3 regions of the Halobacillus sp. ACCC02827 genome follow, and region 1 is predicted to be linked to each of the others. Evidence: riboswitches for the same ligand, from Rfam matches in the RefSeq annotation. Region 1 holds a riboswitch; each other region holds the start of a gene.
The links. Region 1 has a riboswitch for S-adenosylmethionine ahead of QRD89_RS08760 (phosphoadenylyl-sulfate reductase). Riboswitches for the same ligand answer to the same signal wherever they lie in the genome.
Positions count from the first base shown of each region.

Region 2: it holds a riboswitch for S-adenosylmethionine, as region 1 does, so the genes downstream of both, QRD89_RS01350 (methionine biosynthesis PLP-dependent protein) here and QRD89_RS08760 (phosphoadenylyl-sulfate reductase) in region 1, are expected to answer to the same signal.
Region 3: it holds a riboswitch for S-adenosylmethionine, as region 1 does, so the genes downstream of both, metK (methionine adenosyltransferase) here and QRD89_RS08760 (phosphoadenylyl-sulfate reductase) in region 1, are expected to answer to the same signal.

Region 1 covers NZ_CP128168.1:1,634,466-1,641,453, forward strand. The annotation lists gene QRD89_RS08730 (thiamine diphosphokinase) at 1-219, shown strand, start outside; gene spoVM (stage V sporulation protein SpoVM) at 262-342, shown strand; gene rpmB (50S ribosomal protein L28) at 396-581, opposite strand; gene QRD89_RS08745 (Asp23/Gls24 family envelope stress response protein) at 818-1,180, shown strand; gene QRD89_RS08750 (DAK2 domain-containing protein) at 1,213-2,877, shown strand; gene QRD89_RS08755 (sulfite exporter TauE/SafE family protein) at 2,967-3,839, opposite strand; SAM riboswitch class I at 3,979-4,074, opposite strand; SAM riboswitch class I at 4,240-4,357, shown strand; gene QRD89_RS08760 (phosphoadenylyl-sulfate reductase) at 4,436-5,164, shown strand; gene sat (sulfate adenylyltransferase) at 5,195-6,340, shown strand; gene cysC (adenylyl-sulfate kinase) at 6,346-6,954, shown strand; gene cobA (uroporphyrinogen-III C-methyltransferase) at 6,955-6,988, shown strand, end outside.
Region 2 covers NZ_CP128168.1:240,198-247,185, reverse strand. The annotation lists gene QRD89_RS01375 (class I SAM-dependent methyltransferase) at 179-952, shown strand; gene QRD89_RS01370 (cytochrome ubiquinol oxidase subunit I) at 1,021-2,355, shown strand; gene QRD89_RS01365 (cytochrome d ubiquinol oxidase subunit II) at 2,374-3,399, shown strand; gene glsA (glutaminase A) at 3,487-4,458, shown strand; gene QRD89_RS01355 (DUF4385 domain-containing protein) at 4,448-4,894, shown strand; SAM riboswitch class I at 4,981-5,091, shown strand; gene QRD89_RS01350 (methionine biosynthesis PLP-dependent protein) at 5,176-6,294, shown strand; gene metC (cystathionine beta-lyase) at 6,291-6,988, shown strand, end outside.
Region 3 covers NZ_CP128168.1:2,525,843-2,532,830, forward strand. The annotation lists gene QRD89_RS13390 (gamma carbonic anhydrase) at 1-449, shown strand, start outside; gene metK (methionine adenosyltransferase) at 487-1,683, opposite strand; SAM riboswitch class I at 1,898-2,012, opposite strand; gene pckA (phosphoenolpyruvate carboxykinase (ATP)) at 2,330-3,919, shown strand; gene ytkD (RNA deprotection pyrophosphohydrolase) at 3,967-4,434, opposite strand; gene QRD89_RS13410 (hypothetical protein) at 4,631-4,942, opposite strand; gene menC (o-succinylbenzoate synthase) at 5,012-6,118, opposite strand; gene QRD89_RS13420 (o-succinylbenzoate--CoA ligase) at 6,115-6,988, opposite strand, start outside.

The sequences.
Region 1 (6,988 bases):
GCGGATGAAGAATACCCGTACATCTCTTTCCTGCCTGTCACCCTGGATGTGTCAGGGCTTACTCTAAAGGGTTTTTATTATCCACTCACAGACGCATATGTACCTTATGGATCAACCCTCTGCATTTCGAACAGGCTTCTTGAAGATACGGGTACTTTTTCCTTTCAGGCAGGCATACTCTTAGTAATAAGAAGCAAAGACTTGACTAATAGAGGGTAGAGAAGGGTTGTTCCATCAGTTATAACAGGAGGAGGGGGCTCTTTGAAATTTTATACTATCAAACTCCCGCGGTTCGTCGGGGGCATAGTGCGTGCAGTCATAAGTACATTCAAAAAAGACTAACAGGCCCAACAAAAAAAGCACCCGGAATCCGGGTGCTTCTTTTGTTCAAAGAGTTATACGCGTTGTAATTTGCCTGATTTTAGCTCACGTGCAGTAACGTAAACTTTCTTAGGCTTACCATCTACAAGAATACGTACTTTTTGAAGGTTAGCTTTGAATTGACGTTTATTAGCGTTCATCGCGTGTGAACGGTGGTTACCTGAACGTGTACCTTTACCAGATATAACACTACGTGCCATGAAAAATCCCTCCTGTTACATAAATCATCAGATACTTAGTAACTTTATCATATCAAAATAAGGTTTGCAATAAGATAGGTCGAATTATATCAAGAATTTCTTCTTGACAGATACATGGATATGTCTCAAAGTATATAAGGGATATTCAGATCCTTTTCGGGAATTGAAGCAGAATTCACCTGTGAATCTTATGTTATAATTGAGTAAGAATACGAGGATTATAAAGGAGGATCTATATGTCCGTGGATTTGAACAACCAATATGGTCATATCACTATTAGTAATGAAGTAATCTCAACGATCGCCGGAGGGGCGGCAGTCGAGTGTTATGGAATTGTCGGCATGGCTTCGAAGAACCAGATACGGGACGGCCTGTCCGAAATGCTCCGTAAAGAAAACTTTTCCAAAGGGGTCGTTGTCAGACAGGACAAAGATCGCCTTCATATAGATATGTTTATCATCGTAAGTTATGGGACGAAGATTTCTGAGGTGGCTCATAACGTCCAATCTCAAGTGAAATACACACTGAACAAAACAGTCGGTTTGTCCGTTGACTCTGTGAACATCTTTATCCAGGGAGTCCGTGTGACAAGCGCATAAAGCAGCGGTTGCAGTCAAAGGAGGACGTAAGTGTGACGGTAGAAAAGCTAGACGGCAAAATGTTGGCCGAAATGATTTTACAGGGGGCGCATCATCTGAAGAGAAATTCCCAGATGATCGATGCCCTAAACGTATTTCCCGTACCAGACGGAGATACAGGAACGAACATGAACTTATCCATGACCTCCGGAGCGGAGGAAGTGAAAACCGTAGATCAAAATCATGCAGGGGCAGTGGCGAAAGCACTGTCCAAGGGACTGCTTATGGGCGCCCGTGGGAATTCCGGTGTCATCCTTTCTCAAATCTTCCGTGGTTTCTCAAAAGTTAATGAAGATAAGGAAACGTTGACAACGAAAGATTTCTCGGCGGCTCTTGAAGGCGGCGTGGATACAGCCTATAAAGCGGTTATGAAACCGGTAGAAGGAACAATTCTTACCGTAGCCCGTGAAACAGCGGAAGGTTCGGTGGAAGCTGCAGAAAAGCACACGGCTTTCATTCCGTTTATGGAAGAAGTGGTAAAAGCTGCGAAAGCATCGCTTAAACGGACCCCGGAACTGCTTCCTGTTTTAAAGGAAGTCGGAGTCGTGGACAGTGGCGGCCAGGGTCTTGTAACCATTTATGAAGGATTTCTTGCTTCCTTGAAAGGGGAAGAACTTCCGGCAGTTCAGGAAACCGTATCCATGGATGATATGGTCAATGCAGAACATCATAAATCTGCTCAGGATTTCATGAATACGGAAGATATCGAATACGGCTATTGCACGGAATTCATGGTGAAATTCGAAGAGGACAAGCTTGCGGAAAACCCTTATGATGAGGATGCATTCCGCAACCAGCTCAGCGAAATTGGTGATTCCCTCCTAGTCGTTTCCGATGAAGACTTAATTAAAGTGCATGTTCATGCCGAGTATCCCGGCGAAGCGATGACGCTCGGTCAGAAGTACGGCAGTCTCATTAACATGAAGATCGAGAATATGCGTGAACAGCATACATCTATTGTAGGAGACAAGAAAAAAGGCGCTAAGCAGGAAAAGAAAGCTCCATACGGTATCGTCACAGTAAGTATGGGGGAAGGGATCAGGAAATTGTTCGAAAGCCTCGGCGCGACAGTTGTCATCCAAGGTGGACAAACGATGAACCCTAGTACCCAGGATCTGTCGGAAGCGATCAAGGAAGCCCATGCAGACCGTGTGCTCATTCTCCCGAACAATAAGAATATTGTGATGGCGGCGGAACAGGCGGCCGAGCTTGCTGATGTGGAAGTAGCCGTTATTCCGACGAAGACCATTCCGCAGGGAATGAGTGCTCTTCTAGGATTTAATCCGGAAGCGGATCTTGACACGAATAAAGAGGAAATGAGCCAGCTGATGTCCGAAGTGAAAACCGGACAGGTTACGTATGCGGTACGGGATACCCAGATCGATGGACTAGCCATTGAAAAAGGCCATTTTATGGGGATCGCGGAAAGTAAAATACAAACAACGGCAAAAGAAGCGTTAGAGGCAGCGAAGGCTCTGCTTCGCGAGATGATCGATGAGGATGAAGATGAAATCCTGACCATTCTTACTGGTGAAGAAGTTGAAGAAGATGAAATTGGTCAGTTGGAAGCGTATATTGAAGATACGTTCGAAGATTTGGAAGTGGAAGTTCACACAGGTGGACAGCCGATTTATTCCTATATCTTCTCTATTGAATAAAATATAGAAAAAGAGATCAGAGCATACAGCTCTGATCTCTTTTTTTATATTATCATAAAAGCGTGCTGCTCAGGACAACACTGTTCCTGCTACCTGGTTGCCGGCTTAAGCCGGAAGTTTCTGCGGATGGACAAGAGAACCATGCAGATATAGGCAAGGACTAAAGCCGTGTAAATAATGGCGATGGAGGTGTCTCCAAGCTCTACTGTATTCAAAAGCGTTCGGATATTTGTCAAAACGATGAATCCACCGGCGAGGACACCTAATACGAGAGACGGCATTATTTTCACAAGCCAGGCAGCAAGGGGGGCCGCAATAACCCCGCCGATCACAAACGCAGATACGAGCAGCCAGCTGAATTGCTCCCAGCCAAGAAAGATAAGAAACCCGAGGGTCGCAGAAACAGTGACGATGAATTCGCTGGTATCTACCGTTCCAATCACTTTTCGGGGTTCAAGCTTCTGTCTTGCCAGGAGAACGGGCGTATTCACTGGTCCCCACCCGCCGCCGCCGACTGCATCAAGAAAACCTCCGATAAATCCAAGTGGAAACAAAAAGCTCTTTTTGAAAGGCCGCTTCTCCTGGCGCCGCTTCTGTCCCATGGTAAGGAAACGAATGATGATATAGATTCCTAATACGAGGAGGAAGAGTGATATGTAGGGTCGGATAATTTCTCCTGGAACCCAGCTTAACACAGCTGCACCGAGAAAAGCGCTGATGGCACCGGGAACAGCCAGAATAACGACGAGACGCTTATCGACATTCCCGAATTTATAGTGAGAGAAGCCGGAAGCGGCCGTCGTTGCCACTTGAGCCATATGAATGGATGCAGAAGCTACTGCCGGAGCAAGTCCATAGGCAAGCAGAATCGTTGAGGAAGTCAATCCGAAGCCCATGCCGAGAGCACCATCGACTAACTGAGCAAAAAATCCCACTAATGCGAAAACAATTAATTTATTCAATCCAACCTCTCCTTTTACCCTTTAATTCCAGCTCCCATATGGTGTATGATTAATCATATGAGAATACTTGGTTTTATGTGTGAAGAGGTTTTCTACAAAAATAAAAAAAACCTTCACACAGAAGAGGCTTTCGTTCCTCTCCTTATCTTTCAGACAATGTCTGCTGGATGGAGCACCTTTAAAAGGTTGCTGCGGGATCGTTGGACCAGTTTCCTCCCCCGGCTCTTCATAAGGATATAGTATCTTGCTTTGATTACTTACCAAATTAAAGCAGAGGGGGACCATTGTCAATATTAAAAACAGAAAAGTTGTAATTTTTAAAAAACCTGTTGACATATCTTAGAAAGAAGCCTACTATTTGAATCAATTAGTTTTTTTGAAATATCCAACCGACTAATTTTTCTTATCTAGAGAGGTGGAGGGACTGGCCCATCGAAGCCTCGGCAACGGGTCTAACCGTTAAAGTTAGACGCTGTGCCAATTCCAGCAGATGCTGAAAGCATTTGGAAAGATAAGAAGGACGTATCTTACTTTCAGACGCCCTTCTTCTTTTCCGGAAGAGGGGCGTTTTTATTTGGAGAAAGGCAGGCGAGTGTATGGGAAACTTACTTACGTACCAGCATTTTTCCGGTGATCCATTCAAAAATGATCAGCCAGAGGATGATACGAAAGGCGCGAGAAAGGTCATTCAATGGGCATACGACCAGTATGGTTCTGACGTGGTTTATGCGTGCAGCTTCGGCGCAGAAGGAATGGTACTCATCGATCTGATTTCGCAGGTCAAACCGGATGCGGATGTCGTTTTTCTCGACACAGGTCTTCACTTCCAGGAAACCTACGATTTGATTGATAAAGTGAAGAAGCGGTATCCGGCGCTTCATATTCATATGAAATTACCGGAGCTTACAGTGGAAGAACAGGCAGAAGAGCATGGTTCCGCTTTGTGGAAGAGACAGCCGGACCAGTGTTGTTACATCCGGAAGATCAAACCGTTGGAAGAGGCACTGTCCGGTGCGGTTGCCTGGCTTTCCGGCCTGCGCAGAGAACAGTCCCCGAGCAGAGCGAAGACGGATTTCATCAACAAAGATGAACGGTTTAAGTCCGTGAAAGTTTGTCCACTGATACATTGGACTTGGGACGACGTATGGCATTATATCCGACTAAATAGCTTGGATTACAATGCTTTGCATGACCAAAACTATCCAAGTGTAGGATGTATTCCTTGTACATCCCAGGCCGTCGGCGACGACCGCTCCGGCCGCTGGAAAGGATTTAATAAAACGGAGTGTGGTCTTCACACCCCGGGCCCATCAGAAACGAATTAATCGAAACGAACTAATAGGAGGATGTATGAAATGGCAGTCATTAAACCCCATGGAGGGAAGTTAATCAATAGATGGAACGAAACACCGGAGGATTTACCGAAGGACAGTATCGAACTGGATGGAATGGCTCTCAGTGACGTGGAGCTGATCGGTAACGGAGCATACAGTCCGCTGGAAGGGTTCCTGAACAAGGAAGACTATGAATCCGTCGTCGATACGATGCGTTTGAAAGACGGGACACCCTGGAGCATTCCGATTACGCTGCCTGTAAGTCAAGAGAAGGCAGAATCGTTAGGAAAAGAAGCCAAGCTTATCCATGATGGAACGGTGTACGGTGTGATTGAGATCGAAGACATCTTCAAACCTGACAAAGAAAAAGAAGCGCAAAAAGTATATTTAACTACGGACCTTGCTCACCCGGGTGTCAAAAAGTTGTTTGAACGCCCCGACTATTATGTATCCGGTACTATCCAGGTTTTTGCTTCGTCAGCAAAAGAACACGGAGAAGAGTTTTACCTCGATCCGAAAGAAACGAGAGCACTTTTCGAAAAGAACGGATGGAGGAAGGTTGTCGGTTTCCAAACAAGGAACCCTGTCCACCGCGCCCACGAATATATTCAAAAAGCGGCCTTGGAGACGGTTGACGGTTTATTCCTGAACCCGTTGGTGGGCGAGACGAAGAGCGATGACATACCAAGTGATGTTCGGATGAAGAGCTACCAGGTACTGCTTGATCATTACTATCCGAAGGACCGCGTGACCCTGGCCGTTTTCCGTGCAGCCATGCGCTACGCAGGTCCAAGGGAAGCGATCTTCCATGCCATCGTCCGTAAAAACTTCGGCTGCTCTCATTTCATCGTCGGCCGTGACCACGCTGGAGTAGGCGACTACTACGGAACGTATGACGCACAGAAGATATTCTCACACTACGGCGAAGGCGAACTTGATATTACTCCGATGTTCTTTGAACACAGTTTTTATTGTAAGGCATGTGAAGCGATGGCCTCTCACAAGACGTGCCCGCACGATAAGGAAAATCACGTCATCCTTTCCGGAACCAAAGTCCGTGAGCTGTTACGGAGCGGGGAGAAACCGCCGAAGACATTCAGCCGCCCGGAAGTTGTAGAAGTTCTGATTGAAGGGCTGCAGGCGAAAGCTGCAGACGTAAAGGGGTGAAGGGAATGGAACGGAATCTTACTTGGCACGAAGCATCTGTAAGTCAGGAATCCTACCGGAAGAAGAATGGACACCACAGTGGTGTCCTCTGGTTCACGGGACTTTCCGGTTCCGGCAAGTCCAGCATCGCCAATCAGCTGAACCATCTCCTGCATGAGCGTGGTGTTCATACGTATCTGCTTGATGGCGACAACATCCGTCACGGATTGAATGCGGATCTCGGTTTTTCTGAAGCGGATCGTACGGAAAATATTCGAAGGATTGGGGAAGTCGCAAAGTTGTTTGCTGATAGTGGGACGATTGTACTGACAGCATTTATCTCTCCGTTCAAGAGTGACAGGGAGCAGGTGCGCGCATCAATTCCAGAAGGGGACTTCCTTGAGGTTTATGTTGAGTGTCCATTGGAAGCTTGTGAAGCACGTGATCCTAAAGGGCTTTATAAAAAAGCCCGCTCCGGAGAGATCAAAGGCTTTACTGGAATCGATTCTCCATATGAAGCCCCCGAAACACCGGAAGCTGTTGTTTCCTCTCATCAATATGATATCGAAGCATGTGCCGAACAGCTGTTGCAGGTTTTGGAAGAAAAAGGGTGGATACCGAAGGGAGCATCATAGATGGCTAAGGTTTATATTGTCGGAGCAGGACCAG
Region 2 (6,988 bases), 1.4 Mb from region 1:
GGGAATCTTTCGGATGTCAAAAGGTTGTTCCTCCCATCATCGCCCACTTTTCCCGATCCTATACCTGCTGCAGAATAAGCATTTCTTATTCCCCTCCATAATAAAACGGTATTACCAGCCTCTGTTTTATTCTTATACAATAAATGTAATCAAATGAATATAGAAAGAAGGAATGAAGATGACAGAGGACAGAAAAGACCGGGTAAAAAGAAACTTCACGCGTAGTAGAGAATCGTATGTACAAAGCAAGACGCATAATAATGCTGGTGACTTACAGGAGTTAATTCATCAACTCTCTCCCCTTCGTTCGTGGAAAGTGCTAGATATTGCAACCGGCGGCGGCCATGTAGCAAGGACCTTGTCTCCATACGTCCAGACCGTCTATGCCACCGACCTTACGAAGGCGATGCTCGAGAACACAGCTTCTCACTTGCAGCACCTGGAAAATATTGAGTATATCGTCGCAGATGCCGAACAGCTCCCTTTCCTCGATGAAAGCTTTGATGCCGTCACATGCAGGATTGCCGCCCACCACTTCCCTGAACCGCTGTCTTATATTAAAGAGTGTTATCGGGTATTGAAGCCGGGCGGTACGTTTCTGATGATCGATAACACGGCTCCGGATAAGGAAGAGCTTGACCGTTTCTATAATACGTTTGAACAATGGAGAGATGACAGCCACGTCCGGGCCTGGAAAATATCCGAGTGGAAGCAATGGCTCCTTCATGAGGGCTTCCTCATTAAGAAAGAAAGCCTTAAACAAAAAACCCTTCCTTTCCGTGACTGGGTGGAACGAACATGTTCGGATCGTTCCATTCAGAATCAGGTAGAAGCTTATATGATGACGGCCCCCGCCTCTACTAAGCAGTACTTCTCCATCCAAACATCGGAAGGTCATGTCGATTCTTTCTCCATTGACGAATGGATGGTTGTCGGAGCAAAAAGTTCCTGACAGTGTATAAACTTCCTCCTCCTAGGAAAAATAAGCGGAGTATTGATGACTAGTGAGGTGGGATTGGAATGGATGTCGTTGTAATGGCCAGAGCCTTGTTCGGAACGTCGCTTGGGTTTCACATCATCTATGCGACGATCGGGGTCGGGCTGCCAGTCATGATCATCATCGCAGAAGTGCTTTACTTTATAAAGAAAGATTCTGACTACGCATTGATGGCACGCAGGTGGACAAAAGGATTCGCGATTCTTCTCGCTGTTTCCATCGCCTCAGGGACAATTGTCGGTGTCATGATTTCTTTGCTGTTCCCTGATTTCATGGAGATTGTCGGGCAGGTAATTGCCTTGCCGTTCCAAATGGAAATCTTTGCGTTTCTTATTGAAGCAGTATTCATGTCGATCTATTTGTATGCAGCGGACAGACTCCCGCCTTCCTTAAGACTTACCAGTATTATATTCGTAGCTCTTGGAGCGACCGCTTCAGCGATTCTCATCACAGACGTGCATGCGTGGATGAACACTCCAGCCGGCTTCCGTATTACACCGGACGGCGAAGTGACGGATGTGGACACATGGGCGGCCTTCTTCAATCCGAGTTTCGGAGTGACCGCGATTCACACGACCCTATCCGCATATATGACCGTAGCTTTCTTAGTAGCTTCCATTGCCGCTTTGCGTCTCATGAGGAAAAACATTTCATTAAAAGAACGAAAATACCATAAGAAAGCGCTGATGATCGCCATCTACTTCGGTGCTCTTACTTCTCTCGCCACAGCGATTAACGGACACGAAACAGCCCAAGTATTATATGAAAATAATCCACGCAAGCTTGCAGCAGCAGAAGGTTTGTTTGAAACGACCCGCTACGCACCGCTTTCGATCGGTGGATATACATCGGCAGCTGAAGAGCGGGTCAAATATGCCATTGAAATACCCGGCGGTCTAAGTTTTCTTGCAGGAGACCGATTTGACACGGAAGTCATGGGATTGAACGAATGGCCGGAAGAATTGTGGCCCCCTTTATACGTCCACATCCTTTTTAATGTCATGGTGGGAATCGGCAGCGTCTTGATATTTGTAGCGATGATCGCCCTTTTCTGGAAGCATGTTCTCAAGCGGGAGTTCCCGAGCTGGCTTCTCGCTTTGTTCGTCGTAAGCGGTCCCCTTGCAATGATTGCAATTGAGAGCGGTTGGTGCTTCAGCTGTATAGGAAGACAACCTTGGACCATTACCGATGTACTCCGGACCGGGGATGCGGCGACAAAATCCAGCAGTGTCGGATTTCTGTTCTATTTATTCATTACGCTCTATATCACCCTGTTGTTCGTCACCGGCTTCGTCCTTCGTTATTATTTCAAGAAGCATCCAGTGACCAAAGATCTGGAACCTTCAGAAACCACTTAGAAAGGAGAGGGATGAGTAATGGAAGCATCTACATTGGCGGTTACTATCTTATGGAGTTTACTATTTGTCTACGCTATGCTGGGTTCCCTCGACTTCGGGGCCGGTTTCTGGGGAATGATTTACAGTAAGAGCAGGCAAACCGGCGCCTCTCAGATTGCCAACCGGTTCTTATCACCGACATGGGAAGTAACCAACGTTTTTCTCGTCATTTTCGTTGTCTCCGTTGTAACCTTCTTCCCATTTGCAACGACGCTCTTAGGAAGTATTCTGCTCGTCCCGGTCGCTCTGGGTATTTTGCTCTTGACCATCCGAACGACGTTCATGGTTTTTCAGCACCATACCGATCGATTTAAGAATACGCTTCGTATCACATCGGGATTCACAGGGTTGATCATTCCTGCGCTGCTCGTCAGTATCCTCCCTATCACATTAGGAGGATTCATCGACTTCGATAATGATTACCCCCGCCTCCATTATGGAGAGCTTCTGTCCCACCCTACTTTATATATGCATATCGCTTTCGGGTTGACGACCGAATTATTCATCTCGGCCGTCTTCTTGATGGATTATGCAAAAGAGGCAGACGATTGGAAGGCGTATCACACGTTCCGGAAGCATGCCATTTGGCTTGGACCGGTCAGTATTGCCGTGGCCATGTTGACCATCGGTACCTTCCCGGAAGAGGCGGCATGGATCGTTGACAATATCCAGGCGAACTGGTTTACGTTCGGATTATCTGTTCTTTTCTTCCTGATCGGCTATACATTTTTGTTCATCCGCCGGAAGAATGGACAGCGTGGACGATCACGACTTGCCGTCCTTGCGATCATCATTCAATACGGCATCGCTATCTATGCCTATGGCAATGCGCACCTCCCCTATCTGATTTATCCTGATTTGACTATAGAAGAAGGATTCACAAATCCGGACATCTTCTATCAGATGCTTGTCGTCTACGGTATTGGATTCGGAATTCTGATTCCTGCTTTCATCCTGTTCTGGCGCTTGTTCCTGAAAGACCGCCGTTACTTGAAACAGGAATAGAAGAGCGGCAGCTTAAGCTGCCGTTCTTTTTTATATCGTTATCCTTAGGACCGTACGGGGTACATAGAGACAAAGAGAGGTGAAACTATGAAGAAGTTGACCAATCAATACTTAGAGGAAGCAATCGAAGACAGCAAACCGTACGCTTCCCATGGAAATGTCAATATGACCATTCCTCATTTCGATGAAACAATCAAAGATCACTTAAGTGTTTCCATCCTCACAACACACGGGGAGTCCTATTCCGCCGGTGGAGACAATCAGCACATTCCTATGCAGAGCACTTCCAAAATCATCGGCCTCATGCTTGCCCTCCAGGATTTCGGGAAAGACCGCGTCTTCCAAACCGTAGGAATGGAACCGATGGGTGATTTCTTCAACTCGATCAGTCAACTGGAATCACATGTGACCCACAAACCGTTTAATCCTATGATCAACGCAGGAGCTATTGCTGTCGCCTCTCTCATTAAGGGGCAGAATACGGAAACCCGCTTCGACCGGTACCTTACTTTCCTTCGCCGCATCACAAGTAATGATCAGCTGGAGATGAGTGAAGAAGTCTACGAAGCAGAAATAGGCAACGGAGCAAGAAACCGATCTCTCGCATACTTTATGCAAAGCAACGGGACACTCGTGACAGATGTAGAAGAAGCACTCGACCTTTACTTCCGAATGAATGCAGTCATGATGTGCTGTACAGACTTCGCGAAGGTAGGACTCTTTCTGGCAAAAGGCGGCGAAGACCCCGCAAGCGGAGAGCGGCTGATCCCACCCCACCATCTTCGGACTGTGAAGGCGATCATGATGACTTCCGGCATGTACAATTCATCCGGCCACTATGCAGTAGAAGCAGGGTTCCCCTGCAAAAGCGGTGTATCCGGCAGCATCATCGGTTCCGTCCCCGGCCGGATGGGAATCGGTGTCGTCGGGCCTGCCATTGATAAGAAGGGGAACAGCACAGCCGGCGGAGCCTTAATCAAAAAATTGTCCAAAGATCTCGGCTTAAATATGTTCGGGGTGGAAAATACAGATGCAGAGGAGGAACATAATGGCGTTTGACTACGATCTTGATTTCGACCATATCAATTTCAAAGAAAACCCGGAAAAGTACCGGGTCGGTAAAGGAGAGCAGGGGGTCCTCCTTGTCGAGCCTTACAAGAGTGAGATCCTGCCGAATTGGCGATTCAAAACACCGGAAATTGCTAAAGAATCTTCCGAGAAGATATATGAGCAATTCCTTGAATATAAGAAAGCAGAAGATATTGTAGGTATGGATATGGCCCGTAAATTCCTCCAGATGGGATACACACGCTCCAGACGATACGCCAATTATAAAGGCGGAAAAAAGTACGGCGATGACGGTAAGGTGAACGAACGGCAGATCGATGAAGAAAAAGCGGAATCGGCACGCATCTTTGAAGAAAAATGGAAGCTGGTGCGTGAAGATGAAGAGTATCTGAAGCAAAAAAAGAGACACCAAGAAAAATACGGATAAAAGTAAAAAATTTCTACAAGGTATATTGTCAAAAGTTTCTGAGTAGTGTAAAGTAGTCAACAACATTTACATTTATACAATTGAATCTCTTATCAAGAGAGGCAGAGGGACTGGCCCTGTGAAGCCTCAGCAACCCCTGGTCTAACCAGAAAGGTGCTAACTCCAGCAAGTTGTCTATTCAACTTGGAAGATAAGAAGAAGAACGGAAACGTCAAAGTCTTCTTATCTAAGAAGGCTTTTTTTATTTATATACAAGATTACTAGAAATGAGGAATGTTCACATGTGTCCGCACACTGATACTAAATTCGTCCAAACTGGAAACCAGAAAGAAGAGCCCACAGGCGCGATAAATCCCCCTGTTTATTTCTCTACCGCATACCGTCATCCCGGCTTAGGGGAATCCACAGGCTTCGATTATACCCGGACAGGAAACCCGACCAGGCAGGCTCTGGAGAAGTCCATTGCTGATATCGAAGGCGGCGAAGCCGGGTTCGCCTTCAGTTCCGGAATGGCTGCCATCCAAACGGCCCTTTCTCTATTTAAGCAAGGGGACGAAATTATCGTTTCAGAAGATCTATACGGCGGGACATACCGACTCTTCGAGCATATGAAAGAACGCTACGGCCTGAATTTCCACTACTGTGACAGCAAAGAGCTGGATAATTTGACTGCTTACATCAACGATCAGACCAAAGCGATTTACATTGAAACACCGACAAATCCACTAATGCATACGACAGATATCCGAGAGGTATCTAAACTGGCAAAAGCACACGACCTGCTTTTGCTTGTCGATAACACGCTCTATACTCCCGTCCTGCAAAAACCGCTGGAAGAAGGGGCGGATGTCGTCATCCACAGCGCAACCAAATATCTAGCGGGTCACAACGACGTACTTGCAGGTATTCTTGTCAGTAAAGGAAAACAGGTCAATGAAACGCTGGAGTTCCATCAGAATACATCCGGCGCCGTCCTTTCCCCACTTGATTCGTGGCTGCTTATGCGCGGAATGAAGACCCTTCCGCTGCGAATGAGGCAGCATGAAACAAACGCGAAAGCTGTTGTGGATTATTTAAAAGAGCATCCGGCGGTAACAGACGTCTTCTATCCGGGGCGAGGCGGAATGATTTCTTTCCGTCTGCAGCATGAGCAGTGGATCGACCCGTTTCTGCGCAGCCTGAACTTGATATGTTTTGCAGAAAGTCTCGGGGGGGTTGAAAGCTTTATTACGTATCCGGCTACACAAACGCATGCGGATATACCGGAAGAAATCCGCACGGGATACGGAGTATGCAACCGTCTGCTTCGGTTCTCTGTAGGAATTGAGCACATCGATGATTTACTGGAAGATTTGGAACAGACCTTGAGCAGCTTACTGAAGGAGGAGATTGTACAATGACCGACCATTCCATTCAAACCCGTCTACTGCACAGCGATTATAAATTTGATCCGCAGACAGGTGCCGTCAGTGTTCCAATTAACCAAGCATCCACGTTCCACCAGCAGGATTTCGATCAACCGGGCGACTATGATTACAGTCGTTCCGGCAATCCGACACGAAAAGCCTTGGAAGACACGATCGCCGGGCTGGAGAGCGGCACCAACGGCTTCGCCTTCGCATCCGGCATGGCCGCTATTTCCACCTCTTTCATGCTTTTATCGCAAGGGGATCACATCGTCATTACAGAAGATGTGTACGGGGGTACGTTCCGCATGGTCACCAACGTGCTCGATCGATTTGGGATCGATCACACATTTGTCGATATGACAGACTTGGATGCAGTGGCACGAGCCATCCAACCGAACACGAAGGTTCTTTATATTGAGACACCATCCAATCCCACCTTAAAGATCACTGATATACAGGCGGTAACGAAGCTCGCAAAAGCCAATGAATGTTGGACGTTTGTAGACAACACCTTCATGACACCGGCCCTCCAGCGGCCGTTAGAATTAGGTGCCGATCTTGTCCTTCACAGCGCTACAAAATTTATTGCAGGCCACAGTGACGTCGTAGCTGGTCTCGCTGTTACCGGCTGCCCTGAAATTGCTGAACGTTTAGGATTTTTGCAGAATTCATTCGGATCGATCTT
Region 3 (6,988 bases), 890 kb from region 1:
TTACAGGAGATGTTTTTATCGATGAAGGAGCAAGCATCTGGTTTAAAACCGTCATCCGCGGGGATGTAGCTCCGGTACATATCGGCAGGAATACAAATGTACAGGATCTCAGTATGCTTCATCAAAGCCCGGGTCAACCACTGATCCTTGAAGATGGCGTGACGGTCGGTCATCAAGTGACCCTGCATTCCGCACACATTAAGAAAAACGCGCTGATCGGTATGGGGTCCCTCATACTCGATGGAGCGATAATTGGAGAAGAAGCTTTCATCGGCGCTGGGAGCCTCGTCCCGCCGGGAAAAGTTATCCCTCCAAGGACGCTCGCTTTCGGCCGGCCCGCGAAAGTAGTTCGGGAACTGAACGAGCATGACTATCAAGAGTTGGAAAGGATAAGAACCACTTACATAGAGAAAGGAAACTATTATAAACAGCAGCAAGAAAAAGATTAAAAACAAAAAAGTACCCTTGCGGGTACTTTTTTTGTCCTTAATTGAAACGAGATTTTAATTGTTCTGCTTTGTCCGTCCGCTCCCAAGGGAACTCAATATCCGTGCGGCCGAAATGACCATAAGCAGCCGTATCACGGTAGATAGGTCGACGCAGATCCAGCATCTTGATAATACCGGCAGGGCGCAGATCGAACAGATCACGCACAGCTTCTACCAGCTTCTCTTCCGATACTTTGCCAGTACCATTCGAGTTGATGGCAATAGAAACCGGCTGCGCTACACCTATTGCATACGCAAGCTGCACTTCCACAGCGTCTGCAAGTCCGGCAGCTACGATGTTCTTCGCAACATAGCGGGCTGCATAAGCAGCAGAGCGGTCCACTTTCGTCGCGTCTTTCCCGCTGAAAGCACCTCCGCCGTGACGGGCATATCCGCCATACGTATCCACAATGATTTTTCTTCCCGTCAAGCCGGCATCCCCTTGAGGACCGCCGATAACGAAACGACCTGTCGGATTGATGAAGTATTTCGTCTGCTCATCAATGAGCTCCGCCGGTACAACAGGACCGATCACATGGTCGCGCAGATCTTTCTTAATCTGCTCCAATGTAATTTCTTCCGCGTGCTGTGTAGAAATGACAATGGTATCTACGCGGACAGGTTTATCCAGCTCATCGTACTCGATGGTCACTTGTGTCTTCCCGTCCGGGCGCAGGTAATCCAGCGTGCCGTCTTTACGGACATCCGAAAGACGCTTGGACAGTTTATGTGCCAGTGAAATAGGAAGAGGCATTAGTTCTTTCGTTTCATTATTAGCAAAACCGAACATTAAGCCCTGATCTCCAGCTCCGATCGCTTCAATCTCATCGTCGCTCATCTTGCCCTCGCGGGATTCCAATGCTTCATCCACTCCGCCTGCAATATCAGGGGACTGCTCATCGATGGCAGTCAGAACGGCACACGTATCCGCATCGAAGCCGTATTTGGCTCGAGTATATCCAATATCTTTAATTGTTTGACGAACGATGGATGGGATGTCTACATAAGTATTTGTACTGATCTCTCCTGAGACGAGCACAAGTCCCGTGGTCACTGTTGTCTCACATGCAACCCGAGCATTCGGGTCATTTTTTAAAATTTCGTCTAAAATGGCATCAGAAATCTGGTCACATATTTTATCGGGGTGACCTTCTGTAACTGACTCTGATGTGAATAACCGGCGATTGGCAGGCATTCTGAAAAACTCCTCCTTCTGTAAGTACAAAGTATTAGACGGAACTCTTTACCAGTATGTGCAGAAACGAAAAAACGTTTCCTTCGTTCATGCTTCATCCACAACCATTAGAGCTTTATATAGGAATCTATACCGGATGACCTCCGGCTCGGATATTTCTCCATAAAAAGAAAAAACCCTTCCTAATGTCGAGGAAAGGGGCTGCTTCCTTTCGCTCTTATCGTCCAAGAAGGAATTCGTTCCTTCCTGCTTCAGGTTAGCACCATGCCATTCTCATGACGGTTGCTGGGTTTCAAAGGGCCTGTCCCTCCACCAACTCTGGATAAGAGAGTTTCCGTTCTTCGTTATCGTATCGAAAACCATGTAACATGTCAATCAGATTCCACCCGTATCCCCGACCAGGTACGGTTTTTACGGATCCTTACAAAACCAAGGACCCGCCACCTTTTCTTTCCATTTATAAACGTTCACACCGGAAAAAACATAAGATAGAAATAAACCATCCGGATTTTAACAAGAAGCCAATATTTGTTCACAAAATATTGGAAACAATTTCACCAAATAGTATGGACTATAAAAATGAATGTGTTATACTAATTCCATCTTAAGGATGATTAAATTATTTGACAAAGGCGGGTCGACTTATATGAGTACCATTAACCAAATGTCTGAACTTAACCTATTACTAGCTCAAGAAAATGTCCATCACCAACTTTCCGTTCCGCACTTGGTGGAGAAGATCCTCTCTCGCAACGAAGGCACATTAACAGAAAAAGGTGCAATTCAAGCGACTACTGGTACTTACACCGGCAGATCACCAAAAGACAAATTCATCGTCAAAGACGACACGTCCGAACAAAAAGTGGATTGGGGTACGATCAATACGCCGATTGACGAGAGTACTTTCGTTCAGCTTTACCACAAAGTTCTTACGTATTTAAAGAAGCGGGAAGAACTCTTTGTTTTCAAAGGGTTTGCCGGCGCAGAAACACGGTATCGTCTTCCCATCCAAGTCGTGACAGAGTTTGCGTGGCACAATCTTTTCGCTAAACAGATGTTCATTCGTCCAAATACGGAAGAGGTGGCAGATCATGAAGCGGAATTCACGGTTATATCCGCTCCGACCTTCAAGGCTGATCCTGAAGTGGACGGGACAAATTCAGAAGCGTTCATCATGATTTCCTTCAAACACCGTATCGTCTTAATTGGCGGAACCGAGTATGCCGGGGAAATCAAAAAATCGATTTTCTCCGTCATGAACTATATTCTTCCGGAGAAAAACATCCTGCCGATGCACTGTTCAGCGAACGTTGGTAAAGAAGGCGATGTCGCTCTTTTCTTCGGGTTATCCGGAACGGGCAAGACTACCCTTTCTGCAGATCCTTCCCGCCGTTTGATCGGGGATGACGAGCATGCGTGGTCGAACTACGGCGTCTTCAATATTGAAGGCGGTTGCTACGCCAAGTGTATCAACCTTTCTAAAGAAAAGGAACCACAAATTTACGATGCGATTCATTTTGGATCGGTTCTGGAGAATGTCATACTAAGCGCAGACTCACATGAACCGGATTATGACGACACAAGTTTGACAGAAAACACTCGTGCGGCTTATCCGCTTGAACATATATCCAACACTGTACAGCCCAGTGTAGCTGGTCATCCAAATGCGATCATTTTCTTGACCGCTGATGCTACAGGCGTTCTCCCTCCGATCAGTAAGTTGACGAAGGAACAGGCAATGTACCACTTCCTGAGCGGATATACCAGCAAACTCGCAGGTACAGAAAGGGGAATTACAGAACCGCAGGCGACATTCTCCGCCTGCTTCGGCTCTCCATTCCTTCCCTTGGCTCCATCTAAGTATGCAGAAATGCTTGGCGAGAAAATTGATCAATTCCAGACCGACGTCTATCTAGTGAATACAGGATGGTCCGGAGGGTCTTACGGGGAAGGACAGCGGATCAAGTTAAGCTACACAAGAGCTATGATCCACGCTGCGTTGGAAGGAGAATTAAGCTCAGCGGAGACGTATAAAGATCCTTTCTTCGGTTTACACGTTCCCACCCACTGCCCTGGTGTCCCTGATGAGGTATTGTCACCTCGTAAGACATGGACAGATAAAGAGGCCTACGACCTGAGCGCTAAAGCGCTTGCCGAAAAGTTCCATAAGAACTTTGAGAAATTCACTTATGCGAGCGAAGCAATTAGGAAAGCAGGACCTTCCTATCATAGCTGAACATCATAAAATATCCCCCACGTGGTCACGTGGGGGATATTTATTCTTCAGATATGACGCTGAATACGTTTCATGCATTCCGGAAGGACTTCATCCTTCATCATAAAGCTGAAGCGCTCATTCACTCTCATGTTCTTTGGGAGATGTCGGAATAAGACAGGGCCGTGTGTTTCAAAATAGTGTTCCTGATCGGCCAGTTCAGATATGACGGCATAATATACGTTCTTTATGACCGTGCCACCTTTACCATCCACATGGTATTGACCGATATACGTCAACTCTTTAATTCTCGCACCTGTCTCTTCCTGAACTTCCCGCACAGCTGCCTGATCTGCTGTTTCGCCCTCTTCGACTTTTCCTCCGGGAAATTCGAACCCTCGATCCTTATGTCTCGTCAAAAGCCATTGGTCCTTATAACGGCAAATGACCCAAACATGCTTCGGAGTTGCAGAGAACGGATGATCCTCAAATGATAGTCGAACAGGGTTCTGGTAAAAATCATAAAATGTTTTCATGTTTGCTCCACTGCCTTTAATCCTAGTTATACGTTCTTGATGGTACCTGTATAAATCGTACCATAAGGATGTATAAATACAAACCGGTGCGTTTCGATACTCTGCTGCTATTTGTATTATTCCTTTTGAAATCCTCCTCTAAACAAAGGATTTCATACAAAAAAGCCGCTCCAGTCTAACGGAGGGGCTTTTTCCATCAAAGATCCAACACGCCCATCTGGACGATGTGATCTTTCGTTTGATCATCACCTAGTTCATGAATGCGCTGGAAAGCCTTCTTCATGTCCACATCCGTCTCATCATTATCCTCATCTTTATGGTAAGGCATGAATGGGATATGCGCTCGATAGAAGGACCGATTGTCCGCATTATTGATTTCATCGAAGATTTCACGAAGGCCGATCACTTCTTCCTCTGTCGCGTAAATGATGAAATCATCGTTGTTCGCATCATGATTCAGGGAGATTTCCCTTGTCCCAATATTGATATAATACTTGTTTCTGTCCATCCTTCGCCCTCCTTATATTCTTATTGTGGTCGAAGAAGGACGAAGTTATTACGAAAATCCCCGGGGTGGTTAAGTTGCCTTAGCTTCATAAGAGTGATTAGTAACGAATTCAAGGTATTCCCTGTCGACGTCTATTCCAATTCCAGGGCCCTCCGGCACACGGATTTCTCCCCGATCCATGATAATTGGTGGTTGCACAATATCTCTTTCGAAATACCGTGTGGAGCTGGATAAATCACCCGGGATAGTGAAATTAGGAAGTGTTGCAAGCGCAAGGTTGTGTGCTTTGGATACACCGGATTCGACCATCCCCCCGCACCAAACAGGTACTCCCCGACGCTCGCAGAAATCATGGATTGCCTTTGCTTCGGTCAAGCCGCCCACCCTGCTTATTTTCACATTCACGATGCGGCAGGACTCGAGCTCTACACCCTGGACAGCATCATGAAAAGACATGATTGATTCATCGAGACACAGGGGTGTCCGCATTGTCGCCTGCAGTTCTTTATGATAAAAGAAGTCGGCGGGTTGGAACGGCTGCTCAATCATCATAAGACCATATTCATCCATCTCTTGAAGTCTGTGAAAGTCATCCGGTCCATATTGACCGTTGGCATCAATCATTACCGGAAGATCCGGCGCTATCTTTCTAAGTGCTTCAATTGTTTCTTTCTCGCAGCCTTTCCTCACCTTTAACTTGTATCGTTCGTACCCCTCCAGCTTCAGTGCCTCCACTTCTTCCCGAAGATTATCCGTCAGACTCAGCACAGCACCAGCCTTGACGCTTTCGCGAATGCCGCCGAGCAGTTTCTTAAGACTCTTATTTTCCTTCTTGCCGTAAAGATCCCACAAAGCTCCTTCAAGACCTGCTTTCGCCATTGGGTGGCCTTGAATGGGTCGGACACCTTCGGCGAAGGCTGCAGGTGTCTGCTCTTCCAATCCAAATAGAAGAGGTATCAGGAACTCTTTCAGTACGTGAAAAGCGGTAACGATCGTCTCTGATGTGTAAAAAGGAGACTCAAAGGCAGTGACCTCCCCGTAGCCGATTCTTCCTTCCGGATCTTCCGCTTCTACGATGAGAAGCTTCCTCCGATCAATGCTTGCCTGATGAGTGATGAAAGGCTTCTTTAACGGGAGCTCGATGGTGCGGATACGTACAGCTTCGACCTTCATCATACATTCCCTTCTTCCACTAAAGATAATAACTTTCGGCGAAGCAGTTTATTCGACGCGTTTCTGGGAAGTTCATCGACCCAGTAAAACTGTGCAGGTACTTTAAATTTCCCAAGACGCTCCAGACAATAATCCGTGATTTCTTTGTCTCCTGTCGCTTTATCACCAACAAGGAAAGCGACAGGAACTTCTCCCCACGTATCATCCCGTCGTCCTGTGACGCCGGCTTCTTTTATCCCGGGAATAGATGTTAGGACGCTTTCGATTTCCGCGGGGTACACATTCTCCCCACCTGATATAATGACGTCTTTCAAGCGGTCCACCACATAGAGAAACCCGTCATCATCCTTATAACCGAGATCCCCTGTCCGAAGGTATGTCTCTGCATTCCGGTCCCTATTATAGTAGCCTTTGGAAACCATCGGGCCCTTTACCAGTATCTCCCCCACTTCACCATTCTGGTGCGAATCTATGACCAGATCGGCCATACTCAGGGCTTTCCCGGCAGAACCCATTTTTGCAAGGGCGGATTTCGGACTTAGCGTAGCGATTTGTGAGGAGGTTTCCGTCATTCCATACGTTTGAAAAACTGGAATGTACCGATCTTCTGACTTTCGAAGTATGCTCTCCGGTACAGGACCACCGCCAAGGAGCATACAGCGGAAGCTGGACGGATAGCGGGACTCTCCCATTTCTTCCAACAGCCGCTGCAGCATGACAGTAACGACCGACGCGTGAGTAACGCCGTCTTCTTTGATAGCCCGATTCACGACAGATGCATCGAATTTCTTCAACAAATAAACCGGCATTCCGTAAATAACACTTTTCATAAGAAGAGAGAAGCCGCCTACATGGAAGAACGGAAGACAGGTC